3 regions of the Roseixanthobacter finlandensis genome follow, and region 1 is predicted to be linked to each of the others. Evidence: predicted binding sites of a transcription regulator. Region 1 holds the regulator's gene; each other region holds the start of a gene.
The links. Region 1 encodes PhoB, which activates phosphate uptake and scavenging genes when phosphate is short. Its sites were predicted from a motif close to TGTCATNNANCTGTCAT; they were not measured.
Positions count from the first base shown of each region.

Region 2: phnC (phosphonate ABC transporter ATP-binding protein) is a predicted target of PhoB. The motif match lies at 4,736-4,752, and genes of this name have one in related genera.
Region 3: pstS (phosphate ABC transporter substrate-binding protein PstS) is a predicted target of PhoB. The motif match lies at 3,455-3,471, and genes of this name have one in related genera.

Region 1 covers NZ_CM195536.1:947,296-954,835, forward strand. The annotation lists gene V5G24_RS04550 (ATP-binding protein) at 1-878, shown strand, start outside; gene pstS (phosphate ABC transporter substrate-binding protein PstS) at 1,005-2,048, shown strand; gene pstC (phosphate ABC transporter permease subunit PstC) at 2,188-3,162, shown strand; gene pstA (phosphate ABC transporter permease PstA) at 3,176-4,006, shown strand; gene pstB (phosphate ABC transporter ATP-binding protein PstB) at 4,055-4,879, shown strand; gene phoU (phosphate signaling complex protein PhoU) at 4,899-5,627, shown strand; gene phoB (phosphate regulon transcriptional regulator PhoB) at 5,633-6,334, shown strand; gene V5G24_RS04585 (hypothetical protein) at 6,527-6,997, shown strand; gene V5G24_RS04590 (GcrA family cell cycle regulator) at 7,198-7,540, opposite strand, start outside.
Region 2 covers NZ_CM195536.1:1,314,891-1,322,430, forward strand. The annotation lists gene phnF (phosphonate metabolism transcriptional regulator PhnF) at 1-613, shown strand, start outside; gene V5G24_RS06165 (c-type cytochrome) at 723-920, opposite strand; gene phnE (phosphonate ABC transporter, permease protein PhnE) at 947-1,807, opposite strand; gene phnE (phosphonate ABC transporter, permease protein PhnE) at 1,804-2,700, opposite strand; gene phnD (phosphonate ABC transporter substrate-binding protein) at 2,763-3,683, opposite strand; gene phnC (phosphonate ABC transporter ATP-binding protein) at 3,876-4,688, opposite strand; gene V5G24_RS06190 (amidase) at 5,414-6,673, opposite strand; gene V5G24_RS06195 (polysaccharide deacetylase family protein) at 6,723-7,540, opposite strand, start outside.
Region 3 covers NZ_CM195536.1:2,039,859-2,047,398, reverse strand. The annotation lists gene V5G24_RS09405 (L-aspartate oxidase) at 1-907, shown strand, start outside; gene V5G24_RS09400 (UxaA family hydrolase) at 1,262-1,582, shown strand; gene V5G24_RS09395 (UxaA family hydrolase) at 1,591-2,871, shown strand; gene pstS (phosphate ABC transporter substrate-binding protein PstS) at 3,571-4,599, shown strand; gene V5G24_RS09385 (arsenate reductase/protein-tyrosine-phosphatase family protein) at 4,641-5,528, shown strand; gene arsB (ACR3 family arsenite efflux transporter) at 5,610-6,671, shown strand; gene V5G24_RS09375 (ArsJ-associated glyceraldehyde-3-phosphate dehydrogenase) at 6,724-7,540, shown strand, end outside.

The DNA.
Region 1 (7,540 bases):
GCGAGCGGGTGCCCCTGGATCGCTGGCTGGAGGCCCATGTGGTGCCGCTCCGGCTCGATCCGGTGCGGCGTGGTCCGACCGCGCGGGACGATCGCACCCCCGATACGGTGCTGCTCACGTTCCGCGATCTGACCCATCAGCGCCGGATCGAACAGATGCGGGCCGACTTCGTGGCCAATGCGAGCCACGAGCTGCGCACGCCGCTGGCCTCGCTCCTGGGCTTCATCGAGACTCTTCTCGGCCCGGCCCGCAATGATGTTGCGGCGCGGGAGCGGTTTCTCGGGATCATGGCCGCGCAAGCGCGCCGCATGTCACGCCTGATCGAGGATCTACTCTCGCTGTCGCGCATCGAGCTGAATGCCCATGTGCGGCCGGAAACGCCGGTGGAATTGGGCGGCATCGTCGCTCATGTGTGCGACACGCTCGGCCCGTTGGCGCAGGACCGCGACGTGGCGATCGAGATCCACCGGCCGCAGGAGCCGGTCTATGTCCTTGGCGAACGGGACGAATTAATCCGCCTGTTCGAGAATCTGGTCGAGAATGCGCTGAAATACGGGGCCAATGGTCACCGGGTGGAGGTGGCGGTTGGCATCGAGCGGGGCGGGACGCCGGCGGCGGTGGTTTCGGTGCAGGATTTCGGCCCCGGCATTTCGCCTGAGCACCTGCCGCGCCTCACGGAGCGCTTCTACCGGGTGGATGTGGCGGTCAGCCGGGACCAGGGTGGGACGGGCCTGGGGCTGGCGATCGTGAAGCATATTGTGGCGCGTCATAGAGGGCGCCTGGGGATTGAGAGCCGGCAAGATGCCGGTGCAACTTTTACGGTTAGGTTTGATCTGGTCGATGTGCCTGAAAAAAATCTCTTAAAATCAAAGGCTTAAAGCGTCATCGCGTTGTCACGTTGGGGTCATAGAACCGTGTCGCCGGACCGTTACAGTTAACCGGCCCAATGTTGCGTCGCGGCAGATAGCCGACGGGCGACACCTATTGGTCAAGGAGAGAACCCCGTGAAGCTCACCACCGCTTTTGGCGCAGCGATTGCTGTTGCCGGCTCCCTGTTCGTTGGCGGAGCCTTCGCCGCTGACATCACCGGCGCTGGCGCCACGTTCCCGGCGCCCGTCTATCAGGCTTGGGCTGTCGCCTATAAGGAAAAGACCGGCACCGGCCTGAACTACCAGTCCATCGGTTCGGGTGCTGGTCAGACCCAGATCTTCAACCGCACGGTCGATTTCGGCGCGTCGGATGCGCCCGTCGACAGCGCCAAGCTGGCGCAGCAGAATCTGTTGCAGTTCCCGGCGGTGATCGGCTCCGTTGTTACGATCGTCAATCTCGACGGTGTCGAAGCCAACAAGCTGAAGCTGACGGGTCCCGTTCTCGCCGACATCTATCTCGGCAAGATCACCAAGTGGGACGACAAGGCGATCGCCGCGCTCAACCCCGGCCTCAAGCTGCCCAGCATCGGCATCGTGCCGACCTATCGTTCGGACGGATCGGGCACCACCTACGTGTTCGCCACCTACCTCGCCGACGTCAGCGCCGAGTGGAAGTCCAAGGTTGGCGCTGCCACCTCCGTGTCCTGGCCCGCTGGCGCTGGCGGCAAGGGCAATGAAGGTGTTGCCGGTACCGTCAAGAACACCAAGGGTGCCATCGGCTACGTCGAATACATCTACGCTTCGGCCAACAATCTCGTGACCACCGAACTGCAGAACAAGGCCGGCAAGTTCGTCAGCCCCACCGTTCCCGCGTTCCAGGCCGCTGCGGCCAATGCGGATTGGGCGAATGCGAAGGATTTCGCTGCGTCCATGATCAACACCCCGGGCGACGCGACCTGGCCGATCACCAGCGCGACCTTCATCCTTCTGCCCAAGCAGCCGAAGTCGGCTGAGCAGGCCAAGGACGTGATGAAGTTCTTCGATTGGGCCTTCGAGCATGGTGGCCCGATTGCCGAGAAGCTCCATTACATCCCGCTGCCCAAGGATGTGGCTGAGCGCGTCCGCGCCGCCTGGAAGTCCGACGTGCTCGTCGACGGAAAGCCGGTCTGGTCGAACTGATCGACCGTCCACTTCATGAGGCAAGCCCGGGCTGGCTGCGGAGACATTCCGCAAGCCTGCCCGGGGTCGATCCTGCTGCGCTTTGGGGAGCGCGGCAGGATGCTTTCATCAAAAGGGAAAGACGACAATGGACGCAACGATGGCTGGGCTTCCTGGGAGTGGCGTTCAACCGGGGCACATCGGCGATGCCAAGCCGGTCGGCCGGATCGCCGATTTGGTCTTCGTCGGCCTGCTTTGGGGATGCGGCATCTTCGTGCTGGTGCTGCTGGGCCTCATCATCGCGATGCTTTTTGAAGGCGGCCTTCCCGCTTTCTCGGCTTTCGGCCTCGATTTCCTCTGGACGGCGACCTGGAATCCCGTGACGGAGAAGTTCGGCGCCCTGGTCATGATCTACGGCACGATCTTCAGTGCCATCATCGCCGTCATCGTCGCGCTTCCGCTGTCCTTCGGTATCGCCTTCTTCCTCACGGAGATCGCGCCCCAGGTGATGCGTCGGCCGATCGGCGTAGCGGTTCAGCTCCTCGCCGCCGTCCCGTCCATCATCTACGGCATGTGGGGCTTCTTCATCATCTCCCCGCTGATGGCCGCCTATGTGCAGCCGCCCCTGATCGATTGGCTCGGACCCATTCCGGTGATCGGCGCGCTCTTCACGGGGCCTGCCCTGGGTGGCGGCATGCTGACCGCCGGCCTGATCATGGCGGTCATGATCCTTCCCTTCATCACGGCCATGTTCGTGGAGACGCTGGAATCGGTCCCCCCCATGCTCAAGGAATCGGCCTATGGCGTCGGCGGCACGACCTTCGAGGTCTACAAGAACGTGTCCGTGCCCTACGGTAAGACCGCCATGGTCGGCGCCGTGATGCTGGGCCTAGGCCGCGCGCTCGGCGAGACCATGGCCGTCACCTTCGTGATCGGCAATGCGACACGCCTCTCGGCCTCGCTGTTCGCGCCCGGCGCGACCATCGCCTCGACCATCGCCAACGAATTTCCGGAAGCCGCGCAGGGCTCGCTCAAGCTGGACTCGCTCCTCGCTCTGGGCTTCATCCTGTTCGTGATCTCTTTTATCGTCCTGGCGCTGTCGCGCTTCCTTGTCCGCTCGAACCTGAAGTCTTGAGGGGCCGGCCGCCATGTCGCTCGCAATCCGTCGCACCAAGGACCACGTTGTCAAAGCGGTGAGCACCGCGTTTGCCGGAATCGCCCTGTTTCTGCTGGCGTGGATTTTGTTCACCCTGGTCCAGAAGGGCCTTCCGGCCCTCGGGCTCAACGTATTCACCAAGATAACGCTGCCGCCGGGCCATAACGGTGGGCTTCTGAATGCCATCGTCGGGTCGCTGATCCAGATCGGCATCGCGATGGTCATCGGCACCCCTATCGGCCTTCTGGCCGGGACATTCCTGGCCGAGAATGGAAAGACCACGAAGGTTGGCCACATCGCCAGGTTCGTGAACGACATCCTTCTTTCGGCGCCCTCGATCCTCGTCGGCCTGTTCGTCTATGCCTTCCTCGTCAACCCGTTCGGCGGGTTCTCCGGCTGGGCCGGCTCGGCGGCACTGGCGATCCTTGTGATCCCGGTGATCGTGCGCACGACGGAGGACATGCTGAACCTGGTGCCCATCGGCTTGCGCGAAGCGGCCTATGCGCTCGGTGCGCCTCAATGGAAGGTCGTGATGATGGTGACTTGGCGGGCTGCGCGCGCCGGGATCATGACCGGCGTCCTGCTCTCCATCGCCCGCGCCGCCGGCGAGACCGCTCCGCTGCTGTTCACCTCGCTCGGCAATAATTCGTGGTCGACCGATCTGTCGGCGCCGATGGCGAGCCTACCCATCGCCATCTATCAATATGCCGGCAGCCCCTTCGACGATTGGGTTGCCTTGGCTTGGGCCGGTGCCTTGCTCATCACGGTGTCCGTGCTGCTGCTAAACATCGTCTCCCGTCTCTTCCTCGCCCGGGCGGGCTGAGCGCCTGGACCCCTGGACAATCGCACATCAAGATCCAAGAGGCCGAAGATGAATTCCGCAGTGGACCCCACCTTCAATATCTCCTCCTCCGTTTCGGCCAAGCCCGATGCCATTCAGGCGCCGACCAAGATCAAGGTGGAGAAGCTCGACTTCTATTACGGGCAGAACCACGCGCTGAAGAACATCAATTTCGAGATCCCCCAGAAGCGGGTTACCGCGATGATCGGCCCCTCGGGCTGCGGCAAGTCCACCTTGCTGCGCGTGTTCAACCGCATGTATGATCTCTATCCCGGCCAGCGCGCCGAGGGTGGCGTGATGTTTGACGGCGTCAACATCGTCGGCAAGGAGCTGGACCCGACCGTCGTGCGCACGCGCATCGGCATGGTGTTCCAGAAGCCCACGCCGTTCCCCATGTCGATCTATGACAACATCGCCTTCGGCGTGCGCCTGCACGAGAACCTCAACAAGTCGAAGATGGACGAGCGGGTGGAAAGCTGCCTGCGTAAGGCCGCCATCTGGGAAGAGACCAAGGACCGCCTGCACACCTCGGCGCTCGGCATGTCCGGCGGCCAGCAGCAGCGCCTGTGCATCGCCCGCACCATCGCCGTGCAGCCGGAAGTGATCCTGCTGGACGAGCCGACCTCGGCGCTCGACCCGATCTCCACCTCGAAGATCGAGGATTTGATCGACGAGCTGAAGCAGGATTTCACGATCGTCATCGTGACCCACAACATGCAGCAGGCGGCGCGCTGCGCCGATATCACCGCCTTTTTCTACCTGGGCGAGCTGGTCGAGGTCGCGCCGTCCGACGTGATCTTCACCAATCCCAAGCAGATCAAGACCCGCGACTACATCACCGGCCGCTTCGGCTGACCAAGCAAGGATCTGCCAGATGTCCGACCATACCGTCTCGGCCTTCGACGCCGAGCTGAAGGAGATCGGCCGCAAGGTCGTCGAAATGGGTGGCCAGTCCGAGCGCATGGTGGCCGATGCCGTCAATGCTCTGATCCGCCGCGACACCGCTGCCGCCCAGCGGGTGATCCTGCTCGATGCGAGCGTCGATCTGCTGCAGCGGGAGATCGAGGAAAAGGCCATCATCTGCATCGCCAAGCGCCAGCCGGTGGCGAGCGATCTGCGCGACGTGGTGGCCTCGATCCGCATCGCCTCCGACCTGGAGCGCATCGGCGACCTCGCGAAGAATGTCGGCAAGCGGGTGCTCGCCATCGAGGGGGAATATCATCCCCAGAAGCTGGTGCGCGGCGTCGAGCACATGTCCGACCTGGTACTGGAGCAGCTTAAGGAAGTGCTGGACGCTTATGCCAGCCGCGACCAGGCGAAGGCCGTGGATGTGTGGGTCCGCGACAGCGGCATCGACACCATGTACACCTCGCTGTTCCGCGAACTCCTCACCTATATGATGGAAGATCCGCGCAACATCTCGGTGTGCACGCACCTTTTGTTCTGCGCCAAGAATATCGAGCGCATCGGCGACCACGCGACCAATATCGCGGAAACCATCTATTATATGGTTTCAGGGCAGATGTTGTCCGAAGAGCGCCCGAAGGCGGATGTCTCCAGCGAGACGACCGTCGCTTTCCCGGGGCATAGCCTTCAGGGGTAAAATCCGTGCCTGCGCGTATCTTGATTATCGAGGACGAGGAACCCCTGACCCTTCTGCTCCGCTACAATCTGGAGTCGGAAGGTTATTTCGTCGAAAGCGTCGGGCGAGGCGATGAGGGCGAGACCCGGTTGCGCGAAAGCGTGCCGGACCTCGTCATCCTCGACTGGATGCTGCCGGGCTTGTCGGGCATCGAATTGTGCCGCCGCCTGCGGACCCGCCCGGAAACCGAGCGGCTGCCGGTCATCATGCTCACCGCCCGTGGCGATGAAACGGAACGCGTGCGCGGCCTCGCTACCGGGGCCGACGATTATGTGGTGAAGCCCTTTTCCGTGCCCGAGCTTCTGGCGCGGGTGCGGGCGCTGCTGCGGCGGGCGAAGCCGGAGCATGTGGCCACCTTGCTGCGGGCCGGCGACATCGAGCTCGACCGGGAGACCCACCGGGTTCACCGCTCCGGCCGCGAGGTCCATCTTGGGCCGACGGAATTCCGCCTGCTGGAATTCCTGATGCAAAGTCCCGGACGGGTGTTCTCCCGCGAGCAATTGCTCGATGGCGTGTGGGGGCAGGATGTCTATATCGACGAGCGCACGGTGGACGTGCATGTGGGTCGCCTGCGCAAGGCGATCAACCGGGGGCGGCAGTCGGATCCGATCCGCACCGTGCGCGGCGCCGGCTATTCGTTCAACGAGATGTTCGCCCGCGTCCATTGAGCGATGTGGCCGAAGGTGCGGGCGCGTGCCCGCATGTCCTGTCGCATTCACGCCCGCCGCGCGCCGGTCCACGGTCTGCGGCGGGTTTCAAAAGCGAGAGATCGTGACTGCGCGGACAATAGCGGCGCTCCAGGCCAAGACCCATATGCCCGTCAGGGAGGGGTTCCCTCCCCGGCGATAGGGAGCCTCCTCATGGCCCGGCATATCTTCTCGCTCAACCATATCTTGTGGCGCAATGATGTCTTCCCGCGCAACCAGGCCCTCGCGCCCGACCAGCCCTTTGCGGGCCGCAGCGGTCTCGATGGCCGTCAGGCGCGTCCACAGCGGCCCGTTGCGGGTGGTGAGGGCGCATCGCAGTCCGGACGAACCGCGTGCCCTGCCGCGCTGGCCGTTCTCGGCCTCCTCGCGCTGTTGCTCGCGCTGCCGGTGACGCGCGCGCAGGCAAGCGCATTCACACCCGAGGCGCATTGCGCGGATGTTGCATCCCTGGTCTCGCGTGCGGGCGGCGCTATTCTGGAAACGGCCCCGGAAACCTTCCACCGGGTCGTCCGGGACAATAGCTTCTGCGATCCCGACGGGGTGGCGCGGCCGACCTACGCGCCGACGCAGGATAATCCGGCCTGTTTCGTCGGCTACAAATGCAGCGATTATCCCGTGCGCTAAAAGCGTTTTCGAGCGAAGTGGGCACCGGTGCGCGTGAAGAAAACGCGCTCACGCAACAGGCAGGCGTTTTCGAGCGAAGTGGGTACCGGTTCGCGTGAAGAAAACGCGTTAAACAAAAAGCTAGGCGTTTTCGAGCGACAGGAAAGAGGCTCGCTCGAAAACGTTTGGGCCGCGCGGCTCCGCGGTCGCGCGGGCGCCGCTCAGATGCGGGCGACGCGCCGGTCGCGGCGGCGATCCTGCGTGGGCTGATAGGCCATCCGCGCATGGGTCGTGCAATAGGGCATGCCGGTGAGGCTGCGGCCGCCGCAGAAATAGAAGTTTTCCGTGCCCGGCTCGCCGATCGGCCAGCGGCAGGTGCCTTCCGTAAGGTTCATGATCGTGCAGCGCTGGCCCATGGCGACGACATTGCCGCCGGTGGCCGGACGCGGCGCGGGCGCGGGTGCCACGAAGGCTTCCAGTGCGGGGGCGAGCGCGGTGTTGCCGATGGTTTGCGGCTGCGGCGCGGGCTTGTTGGCGGGCGCTTCAGGCCGGGCCTTGCGCGGC
Region 2 (7,540 bases), 370 kb from region 1:
GGCGGACCTTGCGCTGCGCTTCGGCGTCAACCGCCACACCGTGCGGCGCGCCCTGGCGGTGTTGTCCGAACAGGGGATGATCGAGGCCACCGCCGGGCGCGGCACCTTCGTGAAGGACGCCCCGCTGCGCTATCCCATCGGCACGCGCACGCGCTTCTGCGAGATCGTGTCCGCCAACGGGCGCGAGCCGTTCGGCCGCTGTCTCGGCTCGGTGGTCGAGCCGGCGAGCCGCGAGGTGGCGCAGGGGCTGGAGATTCCCGAAGGCACGCCGGTGCTGGCCATCGAGACCATTCATGAAGCGGATGGCGTGCCGATTTCCTGCGGGCGGGCCTATTTCCCCCAATCCCGCTGCCGCGACCTCGATCTCGTCTATGCCGCCACCGGTTCGCTGACGCGGGCGCTTGCCACCATCGGCATTCTCGATTTCCGGCGCCGGGAGACCCGCGTTTCCGCCCGCCCGGCGAACGAGACCGAGCAGGAACGCTTGTCGCTCAGTCCCGGCCGGGCTGTGATGGTGGTGGAACGGGTGGACGTGGAAGCCAACGGCACGCCCTTGCAATGGGGCCGCGCCAGCTTCGCCGCTGACCGGGTGCAACTCGTCATCAAGCCGTGAGAGCGGGCGGCATCGGGCATGGATCGGGGCCGAACGCCCCATCGAAAGCAGCCGACCGAAGACCGGTCGGTTCCGCACTTCAACGAGACGCTCAGGTCGTGGTCGGTGTTTACTTCAAGGTTTTCAGATAGGCGATGACGGCCGTGACGTCCTCCGGCCTCTTCAGGCCGGCAAATGCCATCTTGGAGCCGGGGACAATGCTCTTGGGATTGGCCAAGTATTTACTGAGGGTCGCCTCGTCCCACGTGAGTCCGGAATTCTTCATGGCGGCGCTATATTGATAGCCCGCGACGCTCCCGGCCTTCATGCCGACGATTCCGAAGAGTCGTCGCCTCAGACCACCTCTTTTCGGCCGATGATGGCGAAGCGCAGGCGCGAGGAGATGAAATCGATCACCGCCACCATCACCAGCATCATGAGGATGAGCACGCTCACCTTCTGCCATTCCAGCACGCGGATCTGCTCCACCAGGTGAAGCCCGAGCCCGCCCGCGCCGACGATGCCGACGATGGTGGACTGGCGCGAATTGCTCTCGAAAATATACAGCACCTGGCTGGTGAGCACCGGCATCACCTGCGGCAGCAGGCCGAACCGCACCGCATCCAACCCCGTGCCGCCGGTCGAGAGAATGCCTTCCACCGCCTTGCGGTCGGTGGCCTCGATGGCTTCGGAAAACAGCTTGGCGAAGATGCCCACGCTGGCGGTGGCGATGGCCAATATGCCGGCGAACGGGCCGAGCCCCACCACGGTGACGAAGATCAGCGCCCAGATCAGCCGGTCGATGCCGCGCACCACGTCCAGGAACCGCCGCACCAGCATATGGAGGAAGAAGTTCGGCACCACGTTGCGGGCGGCGATGAAGCCGAGCGGCACCGCGATCACCGCGCCGATGAAGGTGCCGAGGAAGGCGATCGACAGGGTTTCGCCCAACGCGTGGATATAGAGCGGAAATTGTGTGCCGGGATCGGGCGGCACCATGAGGGTGAGGAACAGCCACAGCTGTCGGATGCCGCTGCCGATGCGGGCGAAGCTGAATTCCAGCTGCCACATGGCATAGGCCGCCAGCACCACCAGCGCCACGAGGCAGCCGGCGGTCCAGACGCGGCGCGCCAGCGAAGGCGTGAAGATCTGCGGATGCAGCGCCGCGAGGCGGGCGCGATCCGCGGCATCGGGGGCGAGGCGGGCGCGGTTCATGAACGGCGCTCCGTGCCCAGCAGCGCATGGCGCACGCGCTCGGTGACGAGGTCGATGATCACCACCGTGCCGATGATCAGCAGCAGGATGGCGGAGACATCGGAATAATAGAATTTGCGCACCGCCTCCACCAGGTCCTGCCCGATGCCGCCGGCGCCGACGAAGCCCATGATCGCGGCTTCGCGCACATTCTCTTCAAACCGCAGCAGGCCGTAGGAGGCGAAATTGGAGAGCACCTGCGGCAGCACCGCGAAGCGCACGGTCTGCACCCAATCGGCGCCCGAGGCGGTGGCGCCGTCCACCGGCTTCATGTCGATATTCTCGACCACCTCGGCGAACAATTTGCCGAGCGCGCCCATGGTGTGGATGGACAGCGCCAGCACGCCGGGCATGGGCCCGAGGCCGAACGCCACCACGAACAGCAGGGCGAACACGATCTCCGGCACGGTGCGGCAGAATTCCAGGAAGCGGCGCACGCCCATCCTGATCCAGGGGGATCGCACGAGATTGGCGCTGGCGAGGAAGCACAGGCAGAAGGCGCCGAGGCCGCCGAACACCGTGCCGAGATAGGCGATCAGGATCGTATCCCACAGCAGCTTCAGCCAATGGTCCAGGTTCCAGAACCATTCGCCGAGGTCGGCGGCCAGATTGGCGAAGGTGAGCGTGGGCGTGATGTCGTAGAAATAATTCCCGAGCCGCCCCGCATTGGCCAGGAACACGGCCGGCTTCACCTCGCCCATCCAGGAAGAGAGGGCGATGCAGACCACGATCACCGCGAGGCCGATATAGACGTGGCGCCGGCGCGAGGCCATGGCCGCCGCATAATGGCGGGCCAGCGGCGCGAGTTGCTCGGCCGGAAGGGTCGCGAACGCGTGGGGCAGGGGAAAGGGCATGGGGCGTTGGTTCCGAACCTGCGGGAACGGACGGCCCGCCGAAGCGGGCCGCCCTTTCGGCGTCAGGACGCCTTCTTCTTGCGCAGTTCGTCGACGAACTTGATCAGCTCGATCACCGGCTTGTAGGCCGCGTTGTCGACCGGCTGCCAGGGCTGGGCCTTGCCTTCATAGATCTTGTCGAAAGCGGCCTTGTCGTTCTTCTGGATCGAGAAGAAGGCTTCGCGGATCTTCGCCTTCAGATCGTCCGGCAGGTCCGTCAGATAGGCATAGGGCGAGTTCACGATGAGGTCGGACTTGTAGATGATGCGGTAGTCCGCGTATTTCGCCATCCCCTTGCGATCCATGCGCATGAGGTTGGATTCGTTTTCATCGTTCCACCAGTTGAAAGCTGCGTCGCAGGTGCCCTGCTGCACGGCGATCACGGCGTTCTCGTGCGAGCCGGCATAGACCACCTTGCTGAAATAGGCGTCGGGGGTGATGCCCATCTTGCTCAGGGCGTAGCGCGGCACGTTGTTGCCGGAGGTGGAGTTCGGGTCCACCAGGCAGAGATTCTTGCCCTTCAGATCCTCGATCGACTTGTAGGGGCTGTCGGCCTTCACATAGAGCACCGAGTGATAGCCCTTGGTGCCGTCCTGGTTCACTTCGATCGCGAAGGCTTCGGTCTTCACGCCGGTGAGCAGGGCGCGGGCGAAGGAGGCCGGGCCGTAGGCGGCGATCTGGACGTTGCCGGCGCGCTGGCCCTCGATCACGGCCGCATAATCATTGGCGACGCGCAGGGTCACCTTCACGCCGAGCTCCTTGGAGAGATAGTCCATGAGCGGCTGATAGCGGTCCGTGACGCCCGAGGCGTTCTCGGCCGGGATGACCGCGAACACCAGCTCGGGATATTTGGCTTTCCAATCCTGGGCGGCGGCGGCGCCGGCGAAGCCGGCGGAGAGCACCGCGGCGGTCGCCACGGTCATGAGGGTACGACGGGTCAGCATGTCTCGCTCCTTGAGGATGCGGGGTCTGGATGCGGGGGTACGAAAACGCTTGAAATCACGCGTACTTTTGGAAAACCGCGCGCGGCCATGGGCTGCGCGAAGCGGGGGTCGCATGCGCTGTCGAGCGTCCGCGCGCGCCAGCGGCGTGCCCGTGCTGGCGCCCGGCCGCCACGCGCATGGCGGCGGGCGGGGTCACACGGCGGCGGCTCCCGGCACCAAGGCGGGTTCGAATTCCGGCTCGGTGGCGCCGTGCATGTCCATCACCTCGCCGGCCTCGAGGCCGTAGAGTTCGCGGGCAACCCCTTCGGTCAGGGCTTCGGGCGCGCCGTCGAACACCACGCGGCCGGCGGCCATGCCGATCAGGCGATCGCAATAGGTGCGGGCGAGATCGAGCGAGTGCAGATTGCACAGCACGGTGATGCCGAAATGCTTGTTGATGCGCAGCAGCGCGTCCATCACCACCTTGGTGTTGCGCGGATCCAGCGAGGCGATGGGCTCGTCCGCCAGGATCAGCCCCGGTTCCTGCACCAGGGCGCGAGCGATGGCCACGCGCTGCTGCTGGCCGCCCGAGAGGCTGTCGGCGCGCTGGGCGGCCAATTGGGCGATGTCGAACTGGTCGAGCGCGGTCAGCGCGACGGCCTTGTCCTCCTCGCTCCACATCTTGGAGAGCGCGCGCCAGCGCGGCATGGTGGAGAGGCGGCCCATCAGCACGTTCGTGAGCACGTCGAGCCGACCCACCAGATTGAACTGCTGGAAGATCATGGCGGCCTGGGCGCGCCACAGGCGCAACTCCCGGCCCTTCAGCGCCGTGACATCGACGCCGTCATAGCGGATCGCGCCGCCGCTGGACGGCTGCAGGCGATTGATCATGCGCAGCAAGGTGGACTTGCCGGCGCCTGAACGGCCGATGACGCCGATGAAGGCGCCCTGACCAATCTCAAGGTTGACATCCGAGACAGCGACCTTTTCGCCAAATCGGCAGGTCAGCCCTTCGATCACCATCATCTGGTTTTGCTCCGGTGCTTGCCGGGACATTTCCTTAAGTGGGCGCCGCAACAATCTTATGACAGTGCGGTGATTGGATGCCGTTGCGCCCTTGCAAATCCTCCAAGGTCGAGCTTCATAAATTTGTCACGGACGTCACAATCCGGTCGGAAAACCTATTTGTTGGGACAAAAGTACATTTAATGCCAAGGGCCTAAGGCGAGAGGCCAATCGCCGCCTGGTCGCAGCCGGGGCACAGGAGCAGCGGTTTGGCGGGGCGGAAGCCGGCGGGCGGACAGACGCACGCATCCGCGCGGGCGGGCCGCTTGCGAAGCCTGGAAGGCCGGTGTTGTCGAGGCCGATGGGTGTGGAGGAGGCACGCGGCGCCGGAGATTTTCTCTCCAGCGCCGCGTCGATCGACCTGCCCTTCGCGATTTTTGGTCTTTTACGAAGGCGGCTTGAGCGTGTGGCCAAACTCAGATCATGCCGAGCAGCACCGCGCCGATTACGGCGAAAGCGGTACTCACTTTGAGCATGTCGAGTATCGAGCCCAGGTCCACTTCTCAAGTCCCTTTTTGGTCGATCTCCGCGCGAAGCTTAGCAAAGACCAAAAAATGGAAAAGGAAATAACGCTGCCGCGATGCGGCGCTTTATCTTGCGCCGCAGCGTCGATTTTCGAGAACTGAACGATACCATCCACATGACGGTATCGCACTGCACATTGGGCTGTTTTGATATATTGTATTTCAGCTTTGCAGCGCGCGTTCCGCGAAGGCAGCGACGGTCAATGCCGTCCGATCCCGGCCAAAACGCCCCACGATCTGCACCCCCATGGGCATGCCATTGGTGCCCGAAAGGCCGGTCACGTTCACCGTCGGCGTGCCCATCAGCGTCCACAGCCGATTGAAGATGGCGGACCCGGTGGTGCTATAGCCTTCCGGCGCCGTGCCGGGCGCGGAGAAGGTGAGGATGGCGTCATAATCGGCGAAGAAGTCCCCCAGCCGCTGGCGCGCGCGCTTGGCGGTGCGGCGGGCGGAATCATAATCATCCGGCTGCACCTTGGCGGCCTGCTCCAGATAGCGCGCCAGCAGCGGCGAGAGCAGGTGGCGCAGGCGGTCATATTCGTCGGCGAAGGCGATGGCGCCTTCGAAATCCTGGATCGTGGCGTGGATCGCGTCGGCGGCTTCCAATTCGGCCGGCAGCGCGACCTCGCTCACATGGGCGCCGGCGGCCTCCATCGCCCGCGCGGCCTGGTCGAGCGCCGCATGGGCGTCGGCGTCGGCCAGGTCGGCACGCACGGTGCGGATGACCGCAATGCGCGGCGCCTGCGCCACCTCGGCACCGATGTCGAGGTCGCGCCCGGTGAGGCCGGCGGCGGCGAACGCCACGTCCTGAACCCGTGCGCCGAACAGGCCGATGGTGTCGAGGTGCCAGGAGAAGGTCTTCATGCCCATGGTGGGCAAGGTGCGGAAGGTCGGCTTATAGCCGGTGACGCCGCAATAAGAGGCCGGCCGGATGACCGATCCGCCGGTCTGGGTGCCGAGGGCGAGCGGCACCATGCCCGCCGCCACCGCCGCCGCGGAGCCCGCCGAGGAGCCGCCGGGTGTATGGCTGAGCCGGCGCGGATTGCGCGTGGCGCTCGGTTCCAGGAAGGCGAATTCCGTGGTCACGGTCTTGCCGAGCAGCACGCCGCCGCCGCGCCGCGCCTGGCTCACCACCGGCGCGTCGGTGGCGGGACGGTGGCCGGCAAAGATCGGGGAATTATATTCGGTGGGCAGTTCTCGCGTATCGAGAATGTCCTTCACCGCGAACGGCAGCCCGGCGAGCGGGCGATCGGCCTGGCCCGGCGCCTGCGCGGCTGTGCGGGCGGCATCGAGATCAAGGACGGCGAACGCGCGCACGTCTTTCTCATGCTCGTCGATCGCCTGCGCGCACAAGTTCACAAGGTCGAGGGGCGTGAGGCGGCCGGATCGCACATCGTGGGCAAGGTCGCGGGCGAATAGCATCGGAAGGTCTTTCTTTTTGGTTCGCAGGTCGGGTTGAGGTGAAGCGGCTTCAGGGACGCGAGAGGATGTGGCGGCCGCTGCGCGCGGCCTCGTCATAGACGCGCGTGTCACCCGGACGCTCTGAATAGCAGGTCGAGGCGATCACCGGCTTGCCGGCCGCGATCAGGTCGGACACCGTCACAAAGCCATAGCCTTTCGCCCGCAGCGCCGGGATCAATTGCCTGAGAGCCTCCGCCGTGTGCTTGCCGCGCCCGTTGGCGTGCATCAGCACAATGGAGCCGGGGCGGATCGAACGCAGCATATTCTGCGCCATCAAGGTCGCACCGAGGAAGGCGGGGTCGGCGGAATCCACGTCCCACTGGATCGCTAGATGGCCGGTCTCGTTGACGTAATTCATCGATTCCGCATTGCACGAGCCATAGGGGAAGCGAAACAGCGCCGGGCGGGCGGGCACCTGCGCCAGCATGCAGCCGGCCTGCGAGGCAGTGGCGCGGGAAAGGCCGAAGGCGGTGTCGGCATCGTCCACCTGCCGCGTCATGGCTTCCCCGGTCTTCACCGCGAGATTGGCGTGGGACCAGGTGTGGTTGCCCATTTCGAAGATCGGATCGGCCAGGATCTGGGCCGCGCGGTCGGGATGGCTCACCATCCATTTGCCGCCGCCGAAGAAGGTGGCGGGCACATGCTCCGCGCGCAGATAATCCACCAGGGCGCCGTCATAGCCGGAGACTTCGCCCGAGGCCTCGCACAAATCGAAGGTGAGCGCCACCAGCTTCACCCCGGCCGGCAGGTCCACCCGGCGGATAGAGCCGGACAGCGATGCCGGCACGGGCTGGGCCGGGGGCAGGCGCACATCGGGCAGGGAACCGG
Region 3 (7,540 bases), 1.1 Mb from region 1:
CTTCATGCACCTCTACGACCCGCGCGGCGAGCGCGCGACGCGCGACGTGGTGAGCCGCTCCATCATCCGCCGCATCCGCGATGGCTATGCCACGCCGAATGGGGGCGTTCATATCCAGATGAGCCATCTCGGCCCGGCCCAGGTTGCGAAGAATTTCAAGGGCATGGTGGAACGCTGCGCCGATTGCGGCTTCGATCTCGCCGGCGGCCGCGTGGAGGTGATCCCCACCGCCCATTACATGATGGGCGGGGTGGAGTTCGCTGGCGATTGCCGCACCGAAATGCCGCGCCTCTATGCCGCCGGCGAGGATACCGGCGGCGTGCACGGCGCGAACCGCCTCGGCGGCAATGGGGTGGCCAATTCCACCGTCTTCGGCGGCCTCGCGGGGCAGGCGATGGCCAGGGCCGTCACGCGCGAAGGCAGCTTCGCCGATCCCGACCGCGCGGCCGTGGCGCGCAGCTTGGAGCGTGCGTTCGGGCCGCTCGGGCGCCCATCCCGCGACCTGCCCGCCATCCGCGCCGCACTTTACGACACCATGTGGAACGATGTGGGCATCCTGCGTACGGCGGAAGGCCTTGAGCGGGCCGGTGCCGCGCTTTCGGACCTCGCGGCAGCGGTCACGCGCTGCGGCGCGCCGGACAGCGAGCGGCGCTATAATCTCACCTGGATGGACCGGCTGAACCTGGAAAATCTGGTGGCGGTGAGCCAGGCGATATGCGCCGCAGCGCTCGCGCGCACGGACAGCCGGGGCGCCCACTTCCGCGAGGATTTTCCCGAAACCTCCGACCTTGCGACCTCGCGCTACACCAAGGTGCGGCGTGACGGCGATGATCTTTCCATCACCACCGAGCCGGTCGCCTTCACGCGCGTGCGTCCGGGGCAATCCTTGCTCGAGGAAGCGGCCTGAACCGACGGCGCGCTCACCCGCGCGAAGACCAAGATGAGCGCCCCGGCACGGCGGCCAATGCCGCCTGAATGATTGAACGCGCGCCTTTGCGCTGGTGTGGCGTATCCGCGCTGCGCGGGCGAATGATGGCGCGCGCCCAAGCGATCGGCCGCCGCGCGACAGGCGGGAAAAATCCTGTTCCACGCACCGGTCCCGACACGCCGGAGCGCTGCGTTTCAAAACCTTTTCCAGCCCGCCGGCGGCCTCGGCCGCACAAAGGCAATTGACCTTTTATCATATCTTATGTCTTATAAAAGACATGGGAACGCAGGGCGAGCCCTGGACCCTCGGCCGGCATAGGAGGACCTCAAGAAAATGAGCGCAAATCAAGAAACGCGAGGCAATGGCGACGGCATCCCGCACGTCCTCGCCCATAGCCCCAAGGACAATGTGGCGGTCGCGGTCGTCGAGGGTCTCGGCGCCAATACGCAGGCCTTCGGCGTCATCACCGAAGACAATTCCACCTTCGAGGTGTTCGTGAAGAGCGACATCCCGATCGGCCACAAAGTGGCGCTCGTGGACCTGAAGACCGGCGATACGTTGATCAAATACGGGCAGGACGTCGGCCGGATCGTCGCCGACATCGCCAAGGGCGAGCACGTCCACGTCCACAATGCCAAGACGAAGCGCTGGTGAGGCCGAACATGTCCGAAAACATCACGATCAACGGCGAAAGCCCCACCAATCCGTTCGTCGGCAGCGCGCCCGACCAGTTGGTGACCCCGGCCCTGTCGGCCGACCGGGCTTCGAGCGACTATGCGAATGCCACGGTCATGGGCTGGCGGCGCGAAAATGGACGGGTGGGCGTGCGCAACCACGTCGTCATCCTGCCCCTCGACGATCTTTCAAACGCGGCCTGCGAGGCCGTGGCGAACAGCGTGAAGGGGACGCTCGCTTTGCCGCACGCCTACGGGCGCTTGCAGTTCGGCGAAGACCTTGAAATCCACTTCCGCACCCTCATCGGCATCGGCTCCAACCCCAATGTCGCCGCCGTTGTCGTCATCGGCATCGAGGACCAGTGGACCAACCGGGTGGTGGAAGGCATCGCCAAGACCGGCAAGCCGGTCGTGGGCTTCGGCATCGAAGGCCATGGCGACATCGCGACCATCGCGAAGGCCAGCTACCAGGCCAAGCGCTTCCTGCAGTGGGCAACCGAGCTGCAGCGCGAGGAATGCCCGATCACCGATCTCTGGATCTCCACCAAGTGCGGGGAATCCGACACCACCACGGGCCTTTCCTCCTGCCCCACCGTGGGCAACATGTATGACAAGCTGATCCCGCACGGCATCTATGGCGTGTTCGGGGAGACCTCCGAGATCACCGGCGCCGAGCATCTCTGCAAGGACCGCGCGGCTTCGCCGGAGATCGCGGACAAGTGGTTTAAGATGTGGAAGGCCTATCAGGACGACGTCATCGAAGCCCACAAGACCGATGACTTGTCCGACAGCCAGCCCACCAAAGGAAATATTGTCGGCGGCCTCACCACCATCGAGGAAAAGGCGCTTGGCAATCTGGAGAAGATCGGCCACGAGTGCACCTATATCGATGCGCTCGAACCCGCTGAGGCACCCGCCAAAGGTCCCGGCCTCTATTTCATGGACACGTCCTCGGCAGCCGCCGAATGCGTGACCCTGATGGCGGCCGCCGGATATGTCGTGCACACCTTCCCCACCGGGCAGGGCAATGTGATCGGCAATCCCATCGTGCCGGTGATCAAGATCTCCGGCAATCCGCGTACCGTCCGCACCATGGGCGAGCATATCGACGTGGACGTCTCCGGCGTCCTGCGCCGTGACATGACCATCCCGCAGGCTGGCGATGCGCTGATCGACATGATCGTGCGCACCGCCAACGGACGCCTCACGGCCGCCGAATCCCTCGGCCACCGCGAATTCGTCATGACGAAGCTGTATCGCAGCGCCTGAACGACGAAGGACGGGCGGCTCGCGGGCCGCCCGTCCCTCTCCCGCCGCGCGGCGCGACTGCGCGGGTCCGGGCCGGCATGAGGCATGCCGGAGCCATGTCCAATCTCCATTCGCGGCGCGTTTCACTGGCGCGCACACACTTCACTGACGCGCACACACGGATCACCGCCTCGGTGGTCCCTTGGCGTTCCGGCTCTCGGAACAGCGACCGGGCAAATGACCCGCCTGGAATGGTGATACGGCGACCCATTTCCACATTCAGACGCCTTAATGTCGACTGGCGCATGATTGAAACTCATGAATGAAGGCGTACGCCTTCTGCGATGAAACGGCGCCCCGCGCCTGGGACGCGGCGGCCTCCTTCGTCGCGGGCAATGGCCCGCCGGGACCGCAGACATCAAGATCGACCGCCAACGCGGCGACGCCAGATGCAAACACGATGGCGGTCGCGAGCGCCAGCTACCTGAACACGGGCTGTTTCTCCTGCATGGCTTTTCACGCCAACAGGAAGGTTCGGAGCTTGGCCGTTCCTGGCACCCCTTTCCGTCATGCGCTCCTGTTCTCTCGAGATCGGCCCGGCGAACGTCATTCCAGTGACACGATTCGCCTATAACCATCTGTCCACGCCTATCGACATATTGACTCATTTGGGGGTACAATCCCCTCTGAGTGTCGCAAAGGGCACAAGGGAGGCCTGCCGTGAACCGCATTCTCGCTTTGACTGCCACAGCTGCGTTTGCTGCCATTTCCATCCTCGCGCCTGCCGCGCATGCGGCGGAAGCGCGCGGCGCCGGCTCCACCTTTGCTTATCCCATCATCTGGAAATGGGCGGAGGCGTTCCGCGAACGCACGGGTGACCTCGTCGAATACCAGTCGGTGGGCTCGTCCGCCGGCATCAACCGGATCCAGGACGGGGTGGTGGATTTCGGCGCGTCCGACAAGCCGCTGAAGCCCGAGGAATTGGCGAAACGTGGCCTCGGCCAGTTCCCCATCGTATTCGGCGGCGTCGTGCCGGTGGTGAATCTGGACGGCGTTGATGCCGGCCAGATCCGCTTCACCGGCGCCCTTCTGGCGGACATCTATCTCGGCAAGGTCGCGACATGGTCGGATCCCGCCATCAAGGCGCTCAATCCCGAGCTCAAGCTGCCCGATGCGAAGATCGTGGTGGTGCATCGCTCTGATGGATCGGGGACCACGTTCAACTGGGTCTCCTACCTCGCCAAGGCAAGCCCGGAATGGAAGCAACAGGTGGGCGAGGGCAGCGCAGTGGCATGGCCCGTGGGAACCGGCGCGCGCGGCAACGAGGGCGTGTCAACCGAGGTCAAGCGAGTCAAGAATTCCATCGGCTATGTGGAATTCACCTACGTGGTGCAGGCGAAGCTTGCCTACGGCTTGGTGCAGAACCGGGCGGGCAAGTTCATCGCGCCGAGCGCGGCGTCGTTCCAGGCTGCGGCCTTGAGTTTCGACTGGGCAGCGGCGAAGGATTTCTTCGTCATCATTAACGACTCTCCCGCTGAAGGCGCCTACCCCATCGCCGCGACCACCTTCGCGGTCATGTACAAGGTGCCAAAAGTCCCGGCGAACAGCCAGGCCGCCTTCGCGTTCTGGCGCTTCGCTCTCGACGATGGCGAGAAATTTGCCTCCGAGCTCGGCTATGTTCCCTTGCCGCCGGTTCTGGTCCAGCAGGTGAAGGACTATTGGGCAAAGACCTTCAAGGGCGGTGCCTGAGGCGCGCGCAGCACTTGCACCCATTCAAACGGTGAGACGAGATGGACGAGACGAAGCTGAATGCGGAAGACGCGACGCGGATCTTCGATGCGCTGTCCCAGGGCACGCGCTTCGAGACCTATCGCCTCCTGCTGCGCTATGTGCCCTACGGTCTGCCCGCGGGCGACATCGCCCGGCTGCTGGCCGTGCCGCACAACACCATGTCGACCCATCTCGCGCTCCTGGAGCGCGCGGGCCTGGTCACCGCGCGGCGGGATGGTCGGTCCATCATCTATGCGGTCAATCTTTCGGGGGCGGGTCCGGTGCTGAGCCAGCTGATGGCGGAAATGGGCTTTTCTGTCACGCCCCGGCGCGGCAACCTGACCGCCGCCTTTCCGCAGCTTCGCCCCGGTGCCGCGAACGATCGCGTTTACAACGTGCTGCTGGTCTGCTCGGCCAATTCGGCGCGCTCGCTCATCGCCGAGGCCTTGCTCAACCGCGAGGGACGCGGCCGCTTCCGCGCCTATTCGGCCGGCAGCCGGCCGAAGCGCAAGCCGCACCCCATGGCCCTCGATCTGCTCGCCTCGCTCGGCTACGACACGGCGGAGCTCGCCTCCAAGAGCTGGGACGGCTTCGCCGTGCCGGACGCGCCGCAGATGGATTTCGTCATCACCACCTGCGATGCCGCCGCCGGTGAAACCTGCCCGGCCTTTCCCGGTCATCCCCTACATGCGCATTGGGGCCTGCCCGACCCGATCCTGGTGAAGGGAACCGAGGCGGAGCAGAAGGCGGCCTTCCTCGCCACCTATCGCCGGCTGGCGGGGCGCATCTCCGCCTTCGTCAACCTGCCGTTTGAGCAACTCGACCTTGCTTCGCTCAAGGAACGCATCGGCGAGATCGGGCGGATGGAGGGCGCGACCGACCTCACGCTCTCGGGACAGGCCGCGTGAACCGTCGTCCTCCTGCAACAGACCTGGCCCACGCTGGCGCCGCCATCGGCAGCAGATTGCGGTCTTGGGAGATCCTGCACCGTGTCCGTATTTGAACGCTATCTCACGCTCTGGGTGTTCCTGTGCATCATCGTCGGCGTCGCCCTTGGCGCGCTGGCGCCCTCGCTGTTCCAGGCCATCGGGGCGCTGGAGGTGGCCCAGGTCAACCTGCCGGTGGCGCTCCTCATCTGGCTGATGATCGTGCCTATGCTGGTGAAGATCGACTTCGCGGCACTGAAGCATGTGGGCCGGCACTGGCGCGGCATTTCGGTGACGCTGCTGGTGAACTGGGCGGTGAAGCCGTTCTCGATGGCCCTGCTCGGCTGGCTGTTCATCGGCTATCTGTTCCGGCCCTATCTGCCGGCCGACCAGATCGACAGCTATATCGCCGGCCTGATCCTGCTGGCGGCGGCGCCCTGCACGGCCATGGTGTTCGTGTGGTCGAACTTGATCAAGGGCGAGCCCCATTTCACTCTGTCCCAGGTGGCGCTGAACGACGCCATCATGATCGTGGCGTTCGCGCCCGTCGTCGGACTGCTGCTCGGGCTCTCCTCCATCACTGTGCCGTGGGATACGCTCTTCCTTTCGGTGGTGCTCTATATCGTCGTGCCGGTGATCGCGGCGCAGCTTCTGCGCGGGCGCATCCTGGCGAGCGGCGGACAGGCCGGGCTCGACCGCCTGCTCGGCGTGCTCCAGCCGCTCTCTTTGGTGGCGCTGCTGGCCACCCTGGTGCTGCTGTTCGCCTTCCAGGGTGAACAAATCCTCGCCCAGCCCCTGGTGATCGCGCTGCTGGCGGTGCCGATCCTGATCCAGGTCTATTTCAACTCGGGACTGGCCTATCTGCTGAACCGAATGTCCGGGGAAGCCCATTGCGTGGCGGGCCCCTCGGCCCTGATCGGGGCGTCGAACTTCTTCGAGCTGGCGGTCGCTGCGGCCATCAGCCTGTTCGGCTTCAAGTCCGGAGCGGCGCTGGCCACGGTGGTGGGCGTACTCATTGAGGTTCCGGTGATGCTCTCGGTGGTCTGGATCGTGAACCGCTCCAAGGACTGGTACGAGGCCGGCACCATCAAGGTGAAGGATGCCGCCGACCATCCTCCGGCCTGACATCAATGCGGCGCAGCCGCACGTTCTTAAGCTTGCAAGGAATGACGTTGCCATGAGAGTGGGGATCAACGGCCTCGGCCGCATCGGACGGCTGTCGCTGCGCGCGGCCCTGGGAGCGGCCTATCGCCCGGACAATGATCCGCGCGGCAACAACCGGCTCGACATCGTCCATCTCAACGAGATCAAGGGCGGCGCTGAAGCATGCGCCCACTTGCTCGAGTTCGACAGCGTGCAGGGACGCTGGCGGGCGCCCATCTCGCACGATGAGGGCAGCGTGCGCATCGGCGAGCATGTCATGTCCTTCTCGTCTCATGCCAAGCCGGACGACATTCCCTGGGGCGATCTCGGCGTGGATGTGGTGCTGGAATCCACCGGCAAATTCCTCACGCCGCAGGTGCTCGAAGGCCATCTGAAGCGGGGCGCCAAGCGCGTCATCGTCGCCGCGCCGGTGAAGGACCCCTCGGTGCTCAACGTGGTGGTGGGGGTGAATGAGCATCTCTACGACCGAGAGACGCACCCTATCGTCACGGCGGCGTCCTGCACCACCAACTGCCTCGCGCCGGTGGTGAAGGTGGTGCACGAGGCGATCGGCATCCGCCACGGCCAGATCACCACCATCCATGATCCCACCAACACCAATGTGGTGGTGGATGCGCCCCACAAGGACCTGCGCCGCGCCCGCTCGGCCATGCTCTCGCTCCAGCCCACCACCACAGGCAGCGCCACCGCCATCGCCCTCATCTATCCCGAGCTGAAGGGCAAGCTGAACGGCCACGCGGTGCGCGCCCCGGTGCTCAACGCCTCGCTCACCGACTGCGTGTTCGAGCTCAATCGCGAGACCACGGCACAGGAGGTGAACGCCTTGTTCG